DNA from 2 places in the Azospira inquinata genome. Region 1 is predicted to be linked to the other one. Evidence: riboswitches for the same ligand, from Rfam matches in the RefSeq annotation. Region 1 holds a riboswitch; the other holds the start of a gene.
What was found. A riboswitch is a leader RNA that binds a small molecule or an ion and turns the genes downstream of it on or off. The one in region 1 is predicted to bind S-adenosylmethionine.
Positions count from the first base shown of each region.

Region 1 (4,870 bases):
TGCCGGTTATGGCCTGCTGGCCTTCCGGGACCCTTACGGCATCCGTCCCCTGGTCATTGGCCGCAATGTGACCCCTGCCGGCACCGAATACCTGATCGCCTCCGAATCCGTGGCCCTGGACACCCTGGGCTTTGAAGTGATGCGGGACGTGGCCCCCGGGGAAGCGGTGTTCATCGACCAGGAACGCAACCTGTCCAGCCACCAGTGCGCTGACAAGCCCGCCTACGCTCCCTGTATTTTCGAATACGTCTATCTGGCCCGGCCCGATTCCGTCATTGACGGGGTCTCCGTCTATGAGACCCGGCTACGCATGGGGGAATTCCTGGCGGACAAAATCCGCCAGTGCATGGACCCGGCGGACATCGACGTGGTCATTCCCATCCCCGATTCCTCCCGGCCCTCCGCCATGCAGCTGGCCAAGGCCCTGAAGCGGCCCTACCGGGAAGGTTTTGTGAAAAACCGCTATATCGGCCGCACCTTCATCATGCCGGGCCAATCCACCCGGAAAAAGAGCGTGCGCCAGAAGCTCAATTCCATTTCCCAGGAATTCAAGGGCAAGCGGGTCCTGCTGGTGGATGATTCCATCGTGCGGGGCACTACCAGCCGGGAAATCGTGGAAATGGCCCGGGCTGCCGGGGCCCTCAAAGTTTATTTCGCCTCCGCTGCGCCCCCCGTGCGTTACCCCAACGTGTACGGCATCGATATGCCGACCCGGGCCGAGCTGATCGCCACCGGTCGCAACGACGAGGAAATCGCCAAGGAAATCGGGGCGGACGCCCTGGTGTATCAGGATCTGGACGCCCTGAAGGATTCGGTTCGGGCCCTCAATCCGGCTTTGACCTGCTTCGATACTTCCTGTTTCGACGGCAAGTACATTACCGGGGACGTGACCGCCGAATATTTGGATCAGGTGGAAAACGGCCGGGGCACTAAGGCCAAGGCTGGCAGCGGGGAAGAAGACAGCAGCGCTTCCCAGCAGATGGACCTGAATCTGGTGGATAACGAAGCCGGGGCGGAGCGTTGACCTGAAGCCCGTCCGGTTCTAGCATTCAATCCACGGCGCCGATTTGACCGACAGCTTGCGGGCGCCTCACAAATACCGCTAAAGCGCGCCGGAAACAGCCCACCGTTTCAAGCCCGCTTTGGCTTTTGGCCCTGGCGGGCTTTTCGTTTTATGTGACCTCAGCGACAGAGAAAACGATGGACAACCAAGAACAGAATTCCTGGCAACAGGACACCCTGGCCATCCGGGCCGGAACCCAGCGCAGCCAGTTCAACGAACACAGCGAAGCCCTCTATCTCACCTCCAGCTTTGTCTTCGAAAGCGCCGCCCAGGCGGCGGCCCGCTTTGCCGGGGAAGACGAAGGCTGCGTTTATTCCCGCTTCTCCAATCCCACGGTGAGCCTGTTCCAGGAACGGCTGGCGGCCCTGGAAGGGGGCGAAGCCGCGGTGGCCACGGCCAGCGGCATGTCCGCCATCCTCTCCCTGGTCATGGCGCACCTCAAGGCCGGGGACCACATCGTGGCCTCCGCTAGCCTGTTCGGCTCCACCATCCAGCTCTTCGGCAATATCATGAGCCGGTTCGGCGTCACCACCACCTTTGTGCCGGCCACGGACCCGGGGGCCTGGGAAGCTGCCATTCGTCCAGAAACACGGCTCTTTTTCCTGGAAACCCCTTCCAATCCCCTGACCGAAGTGGGGGACATCGCCGGCCTGGCCGAACTGGCCCACGCCCACGGCATTCTTCTGGCGGTGGATAACTGCTTCTGTAGCCCGGTGTTGCAACAGCCCCTGGCCCTGGGGGCGGACCTGGTGGTCCATTCCGCCACCAAATATTTGGATGGCCAGGGCCGGGTGCTGGGGGGCGCGGTAGTAGGCCCCAAAGCCCTCACCGACGAGGTGTATAAATTTTTGCGTACCGCCGGTCCCACCCTCTCCGCCTTCAATGCCTGGGTGCTGGCCAAGGGCCTGGAAACCCTGAAAATCCGCCTCTTCAGCCAGTCCGCCAACGCCCTGGCCCTGGCCCGGTGGCTGGAAGCCCATCCCCAGGTGGCCCGGGTCTATTACCCGGGGCTGGAGTCCCATCCCCAGCACGCCCTGGCCCAGCGCCAGCAAAAGACCGGGGGCGCCATTCTTTCCTTTGAGGTCAAAGGGGGGCGGGAAGGGGCCTGGAAGGTGGTGGATTCCTGCCGCCTGCTGTCCATTACGGGCAATCTGGGGGATGTGAAGACCACCATCACCCACCCCGCTACCACCACCCATGGCCGTATCAGTCCGGAAGCCCGGGCGGCGGCAGGCATTTCCGATGGCCTGCTGCGGGTCGCCGTGGGCCTGGAAGCCCTGGAAGACCTCCAGGCCGACCTGTCCCGGGGGCTGGATGCCGCCTGAAGACGGTTCCGGGAATACCCAATAAAAAACCGCCCTAGAGGCGGTTTTTTATTGGGCGACAGGGCGACAGGGCGACAGGGCGGGCCGTTCCGATGCCGCCTTGCCGATCAACGCAGCAGCTGGCCATTGCGGCTCACCACGGTCACTTCTACGAAGTTGGAGGGGCGAGGGCTTTTGCCGAAGTTCAGGTTAAAGCCTCCCAGGTCCAGGCGGCCTGATTCCCGCAGGGCCTGCTGGATGCCGCTATGGGACAGGTCCCGGGTGCGGCGCAGGCTCTGCACCAGGGCCTTGGCGGCGAGAAATCCTTCCAGAGTGGCCTGGGACACGGGCTCGTCCGTGTAGATGCCCATCAGCTTCACATGTTCCCGGGTCACCGGGAGAATGGCGTGGGGGTCGGGCACCACCTGGGTGACGATCAGGCCCCGGGCCGTCTGGGGGCCCACAATGCTGATCAGGGTGCGCACATTGACCTGGGAGGGGGCGCAGAGAAAGGCCCCCGGGTCTGCCGCCCGGTAGCGTTTGACGAACTGGGCCACGGCCAGGGTATCCGCCAGGACCAGCACGGCCTGGGGCCGGGAGCGGAGCAGCTCCTGGGCGGCCCGGTCCGGCCCGTCCCCCTGGAGGCTCATGTGGGCCCGGCCCAGGAGCCGGGCTTGGTGGGCCTTGAGTTCCCCTTCCAGGAGGCGCACCGCATTGCGGCCGTAATCATCGTCCGTGGCCGCCACGCCGAAGCTTTTCACCCCCACGGTGGTGAGATGGGAGACCAGGGCGCGGATTTCCTGGCCCAGGTCGCTACGCAGAAAATACACCCCCTCCTTGGGCCCCACGGGGGAGGCCCCGGCCACCGGGGCAAAGAGGGGGACTCCGGCGGCCCGGATACCGCTGTCCCGGGCCAAAGCCGCCACCGTGTCGTCCCCGGTGAAGCCGAACAGCACATCCGCCCCGTCCCGGAGGAAATCCCGGGCCTCCGCCACGCTGCGCTGGGGCGAGCCCCCCGAATCCTTGTAGCGATAGACGATGCGGCGGCCGTTGATGCCTCCGTTGCCGTTCACATAGTCAAAATAAACCTTGGCCCCGGTGGTGTAGTCCCGGCCAAAATCCGCCCCCAGACCGGTCAGGTCCGCTGCCTGCATGACCCGAAGGGTCTGGGATTCGGCGGTGTGGGCAGGTACGGGCAGGCTGGCCGCCCCCAGGGTGAGGAGGAGGGCCCGGGGCAGCCAGTGACGCCAGCGCCGGGCCAGAGTAGCAAGGGAGGACATGGAGACTCCAGGTCGCAGGGATAAGGGGCGCTACCCTAACAGGGGCAGATTGCAGGGGTATTGCGATGCACAATGAGGGGGCGGGCAGAAAGCCAGGAAGGCGGGGTAAGGGCCTAGGCGAGGGCGAGGCGCCGCCCGCTCCGAGCCCCCCTTCCCCCTGGCCCATTTACCCGGGTCTTGCCGCTTCATTCCGGGCAGCAAAGGTGGGGACGGCGGGGCGGGGAAAGGTTATACTTCGCCCCCCTACAGTGCCGCCCGTCAGTCACGGCACTTTCGGTTCCCCCCGGGGAACCTGTCAGACCCGGAAGGGTCCATCGGTGGTCCCTTTGCTTGCCCGGACTGGTTCATGTTGCGGCATGAGGCATCAGCGGGCCATGTTCCAGGAGTTTCCATGAATTTTTCCGATCTCGGCTTGCGGGCCGAAATCCTGCGTGCTGTGGACGCCCAAGGCTACGACACGCCCACCCCCATTCAACGGGATGCCATTCCCGTGGTACTGCAAGGCCGAGATTTGATGGCCTGTGCCCAAACCGGCACGGGCAAGACCGCCGGTTTTACCCTGCCCATTCTGCAAAAACTGGCAGGGGAAAGCGTTAGCCCCCTGACCAAGCCGGGACGTAAGCCCCGGGCTCTGATCTTAGCGCCCACCCGGGAACTGGCCTTGCAGGTGGAAGAAAACGTCCGCTCCTACAGCCAGTTCCTGCCCTTCAAGTCCCTGGCCATGTTCGGCGGCGTGGGCATGAATCCCCAGATTGCCGCCCTGCGTCGCGGGGTGGATATCCTGGTGGCCTGCCCTGGGCGGCTCCTGGACCACCTCAATCAGCGCACCCTGGACCTTTCCGCGGTGGAAGTGCTGGTGCTGGATGAGGCGGATCGGATGCTGGACATGGGCTTTATCCGGGATATCCGGAAAATCCTTCTCTCCCTGCCGAAAAAACGCCAGAACCTGCTCTTTTCCGCCACCTTTTCCGAAGACATTCGGGAACTGGCTGGGACCTTCCTCCATGAGCCCGTGTCCGTGGAAGTGGCCCGGCGCAATGCGCCGGCGGAAAGCGTCACCCAGAAGGTGATCCGGGTGGATCGGGACAAGAAAAAAGAACTGCTGCTGCACCTGTTCGAAACCCGGGGCTGGCATCAGGTGCTGGTCTTCACCCGCACCAAATACGGGGCCGACGCCCTGGCCCGCAAGCTGGATAAGGCCGGAGTACGGGCTGCCGCCCTGC
Region 1 covers NZ_CP064782.1:2,604,128-2,608,997, forward strand. The annotation lists gene purF (amidophosphoribosyltransferase) at 1-1,024, shown strand, start outside; SAM riboswitch at 1,050-1,127, shown strand; gene Azoinq_RS11920 (O-succinylhomoserine sulfhydrylase) at 1,201-2,388, shown strand; gene Azoinq_RS11925 (ABC transporter substrate-binding protein) at 2,496-3,647, opposite strand; gene Azoinq_RS11930 (DEAD/DEAH box helicase) at 4,039-4,870, shown strand, end outside.

Region 2 (4,870 bases), 1.2 Mb from region 1:
GGCTTCCATGCCGATCACCAAAGCCAGAGAGGCCTGCTGGGCCGGGCCGATGTCCGTGTGGGGCCCGAGCCAGGCCAGCCAGGCAAAGCCCAGGATGGACACCACCTGGACCACGCCGAAGAGCCAGAGGGCCCGGTTAATCCCCAGGCGCACCATCCACAGGCCCCCCAGAAGCCCGCCGATCACCGCCGGCCAGAGGCCCGCGTGTTTGGCGATGAGGCCGATCTGGGACTTGGTAAAGCCCATGTCCAGATAGAAGGGGGTGGCCAGGGCGGTGCACAGGCTGTCCCCCAGCTTGTAGAGGAAGATGAAGGACAGGATTAGCAGGGCGCTGCGCCAGCCCTGGCGGCTGATGAATTCGTGGAACGGCTCCACCACCGCCTGACGCAGGGTGCGGGGCGCTCCTTCCCCGGCGGCGGGTTCCTTCACCAGCACTGCCATGACCATGCCCGGCACCATGAACAGGGCGGTGATCCAGAACACCAGGGCCCAGGGCAGGTGATCCGCCAGGATCAGGGAGAGGGAGCCGGGCACCAGGCCCGCCACCCGGTAGGCATTGACGTGCACCGAGTTGCCCAGACCCAGTTCCGCTTCCCCCAGAATTTCCCGGCGGAAGGCGTCCAGGGCGATGTCCTGGGTGGCGGAAAGGAAGGCCAGAAGGGCGGCCAGGGCCATGATGGCCCCCATCTGGGTCTGGGGCGCCAGGCCGCCCAGGGCACCGATCACTCCCAGCAGGCCCAGCTGGGTCACCAGCATCCAGCCCCGGCGACGGCCCAACCAGGGAATGCCGAAGCGGTCCAGGAAGGGGGACCAGAGGAATTTCCAGGTATAGGGAAACTGGACCAGGGCGAAAAAGCCGATGGTCTTTAAATCCACCCCCTCGCTGCGCAGCCAGGCGGGCAGGAGGTTGAGGAGCAGGTAGAGGGGCAGGCCGGAAGTAAAGCCGGTAAAAACGCAGACCAGCATGCGCCGGGTGCACAGGGCCCGCCAGGGAGACGGGGCGGTGGGGGAATCAGGATTCATAGGAAGCAGAAAGGGGCGCCGGGCCCCGGGGCTGGGGAAAAAGGGGAAGACGGGTAGGGCAAGGAGAGCGCCCCATGAAAAACCGGCCCCTGGGGGCCGGAGAGGGCAGGGGGACAGGGCCCCACACCGGGCCGGACCTGAAGCGATGGGGCTCCAGGTCCGCCATTTTAGGCCCGTCCCAGGCGGCAGAGGGCCATGCTAGCGAGGAAATTGGGTTCTTCCGTCACTTCCTTGCCGTTATCGAAGGCCTTCAGCTCCTTGATGACGATGCCCTGCTCCCGGCACAGAGCCTCAAAGTCCGCAATGGTGAAAAAGCGCACGTTGGGGGAGTCGTACCACTGGTAGGGCAAGTCCTTGGAGACCGGCATACGGCCATTGAGAATGGCCTGCCGGTGGCGCCAGTAGGCAAAGTTGGGGAAGGACACCACGGCTTCCGCCCCCACCCGGAGCATTTCCTGGAGCAGACGCTCCGTATGCTTCACGGTCTGGAGGGAGAGGGACATGATGACGTGGTCGAAAAAGCCGTCCTCGAATTCCACCAGGCCCTGATCCAGGTTGGTCTGAATCACATTGACCCCGTTGGCCATGCAGGCCAGCACCTTGTCCGGGGCGATTTCCACCCCGTAGCCCCGAATGCCCCGTTGGGCGCGCAGATAGCCCAGCAGGGAACCGTCGCCGCAGCCCAGATCCAGCACCCGTTCCCCGGGGGCGATCCAGTTGGCGATGGCGTCGAAGTCAAAACGGTCGATTGCGTTATTGGTCATGGTAGGCGCCTCAAACCTTAATGCCCTGGAAGTAGGTGCGCATTACCCCGTGATACTGGGGATCGGTGAGCAGGAAGGAGTCGTGGCCCGCATTGCAGTCGATTTCCCCGTAGGAGACGTTGCGGCCGTTGTGGAGCAGGGCATAGACCATTTCCCGGCTGCGCTCCGGCGCAAAACGCCAATCGGTGGTGAAGGAGACCAGGAGGAAATTGGCCCGGGCCCGGGCCAGGGCGGCCTTCAGGTCGCCGTCGTACTCCCGGGCCGGATCGAAGTAATCCAGGGCCTTGGTGGTGAGGAGATAGGTGTTGGCGTCGAAAAAGCCGGCGAACTTATCCCCCTGATGGCGCAGATAGGATTCGATTTCAAAATCCACGTCGTAGCTGTACTTGAGCACCCCTTCCCGGAGCTGGCGGCCGAATTTTTCCCCCATCTGATCGTCGGAAAGATAGGTGATATGGCCCACCATGCGGGCCAGGCGCAGGCCCCGGGCCGGCACCACGCCATGGTCGTAGTAGTTGCCGCCGTGGAAATCCGGATCGGAAAGAATGGACTGACGGGCCACCTCGTTAAAGGCAATGTTCTGGGCCGTGAGCTTGGGGGCGGAGGCGATGATCAGGGCGTGGCGCACCCGGTCCGGGTAGGCCAGGGTCCATTGCAGGGCCTGCATGCCTCCCAGGCTGCCCCCCAGCACCGCCGCCCACTGCTCAATGCCCAGCAGATCGGCCAACCGGGCCTGGGTTTCCACCCAATCCTCCACCGTGGCCACGGGGAATTCGGCCCCATAGGGCTTGCTGGTGGCCGGATTGAGGGACATGGGGCCGGTGGAGCCGAAACAGCCCCCCAGGTTATTCACCCCCACCACAAAAAACTTATCCGTATCCAGGGGTTTGCCCGGGCCCACCAGGTTGTCCCACCAGCCCACATTCTTGGGGTTGTCGGCGTAATAGCCGGCCACGTGGTGGCTGCCGGACAGGGCGTGACAGACCAACACCGCGTTGGAGTGATCCCCATTCAAGGTGCCGTAGGTTTCATAGACCAGATCGTAGCCGGGCAATTCAAAGCCCCCGGCGAGGCGGATGGGTTCGGCAAACCGGGCCTTTTGGGGGCTCACGGCGCCGACGGAATGCTTTGGCGACATCGTTTTCCTGAAAACAATAAGCCCTGTCGGAGTTGCGATAGCTAGGATCGGCTCGGACAGGGCGTCGGTCCCGCTTTAGCCGCATTTTTTAAGCGCCCGCAAGCTGTTGGTTCAAATCGGCGCTAGAGCAGCATGATAACCAAGCCCGGGGAGCGGTGCAAACCGGCTCCGGCCCGGGCCCTGCAAAGTCAGACGTTGATTTTCTCGATCTGTTCCCGGATTTTCTGGGGCTCGTTGTAGCGCAGGATTTTGCGCACCACCGGGCCCAGGAGGGAAACGTCACTTTTCAGAATCTGCCGCTTCACTTCCAGGATCTGGGTGGGGTGCATGGAGAAAATGCGCAGGCCCATGCCCAGGAGCAGGCGGGTCATGGCCGGGTCCCCGGCCAGCTCGCCGCAGACGGAGACGGGCAGCCCGGCCTTTTCCCCGCTGTAGAGGGAATGGGCCATGAGCATGAGCACCGCCGGGTGCAGGGGGTCGTACAGGTGGGCCACCTGTTCGTCGGAACGGTCGATGGCCAGGGTGTATTGGATCAGGTCATTGGTGCCGATGGAGAGAAAATCCAGGCGGCGCAGGAACATGCCGATGGCCAGGGCGGCGGCGGGGATTTCGATCATGCCCCCCACTTCAATGCCCTCGTCGAAAGCCAGTTTCTGTTCCCGCAGGCTCTGTTTGGCCTGCTGCACCGCCACCAGGGTGGCGTCAATCTCATGGGCGTGGGCCAGCATGGGAATGAGGATTTTCGCCTTGCCGTAACGGGAGGCCCGGAGAATGGCCCGCAGCTGGGTGTGGAACATCTTGGGCTCGGCCAGTTGCAGGCGGATGGCCCGCAGACCCAGGGCCGGATTGGTTTTCACCCGGTCCAAATCCACCAAGCTTTTATCCGCCCCCAGGTCGAAGGTGCGGATGGTCACCGGCTTGCCTTCCATGCCCTTCAGCACCTTGCGGTAGGCCTCGAACTGCTCGTCCTCCGTGGGCATGTCGCCCCGGTTCAGGTAGAGGAATTCGGTACGGAACAGGCCAATGCCCTCGGCCCCCGCTTCCTTGGCCGCCTCCACGTCGGAGGGCAGTTCGATATTGGCGTAGAGGGCGATATCCACCCCGTCGATGGTGGTGGCCCGGGCTGTCTTCAGGCGCTTTAACTTGGTCCGCTCCAGTTCCAGCTCGCTCTTGCGCAGCTGGTATTCCTCCAGCACCCGGTCATCCGGATTGACGATCACCACGCCCCGGGTGCCGTCCACGATAATCAGTTCTCCGTCCCGGATCAGGTCCCGGGCCCGGGGCAGGCCCACAATGGCCGGGGTAGCCATGCTGCGGGCCAGGATGGCGGTGTGGGAGGTGGCGCCCCCCACTTCGGTAATGAAACCGGCGAAATGCTGGTCCTTGTAGCCGATGGTGTCGGCGGGAGCCAGATCGTGGGCGACGATAATCTGCTCTTCCGTCTTCAGGCCCTTGCGGGGCTTCAGGGTCGTGCGTCCGGGCCGGCCCAGGAGCACCTTGACCACCCGTTCCACCACCTGAATCACATCCGCCTTGCGTTCCCGCAGGTAGGGGTCGCCCATGGCCTCAAACTGCTTCACCAAGGCTTCCATCTGCTGCACCAGGGCCCACTCCGCATTGCAGCGCCGTTCCCGGATGATTTTCTTGGGGGCCTCCGCCAGTTCCGGATCGGCCAGGATCATGGCGTGCAAATCCACGAAGGCCCCCAGTTCCGCCGGGGCGCCTTCCGTGTTCTGGCGCAATTCCAGCAGCTCCTGGCGCACCGACCCCACCGCCGCGTCAAAGCGGGCCAGCTCTTTCTCGATCTGGCGGGGATTCAACACCAAGTGGGCCACCTCCAGGGTGGCGTAGGACATGAGCTGGGCGTTGCCGATGGCGATGCCGCCGGAAACGCCCAAACCGTGGAGGGTAAAACTGACGTGCTGGCTGGCCGTGGCCAAGGGCA
Region 2 covers NZ_CP064782.1:1,422,580-1,427,449, forward strand. The annotation lists gene Azoinq_RS06505 (AmpG family muropeptide MFS transporter) at 1-1,023, opposite strand, end outside; gene metW (methionine biosynthesis protein MetW) at 1,191-1,787, opposite strand; gene metX (homoserine O-succinyltransferase MetX) at 1,798-2,925, opposite strand; SAM riboswitch at 2,984-3,058, opposite strand; gene ptsP (phosphoenolpyruvate--protein phosphotransferase) at 3,114-4,870, opposite strand, start outside.
Region 2: linked by a shared signal. The riboswitch ahead of metX (homoserine O-succinyltransferase MetX) and the one ahead of Azoinq_RS11920 (O-succinylhomoserine sulfhydrylase) in region 1 are both predicted to bind S-adenosylmethionine.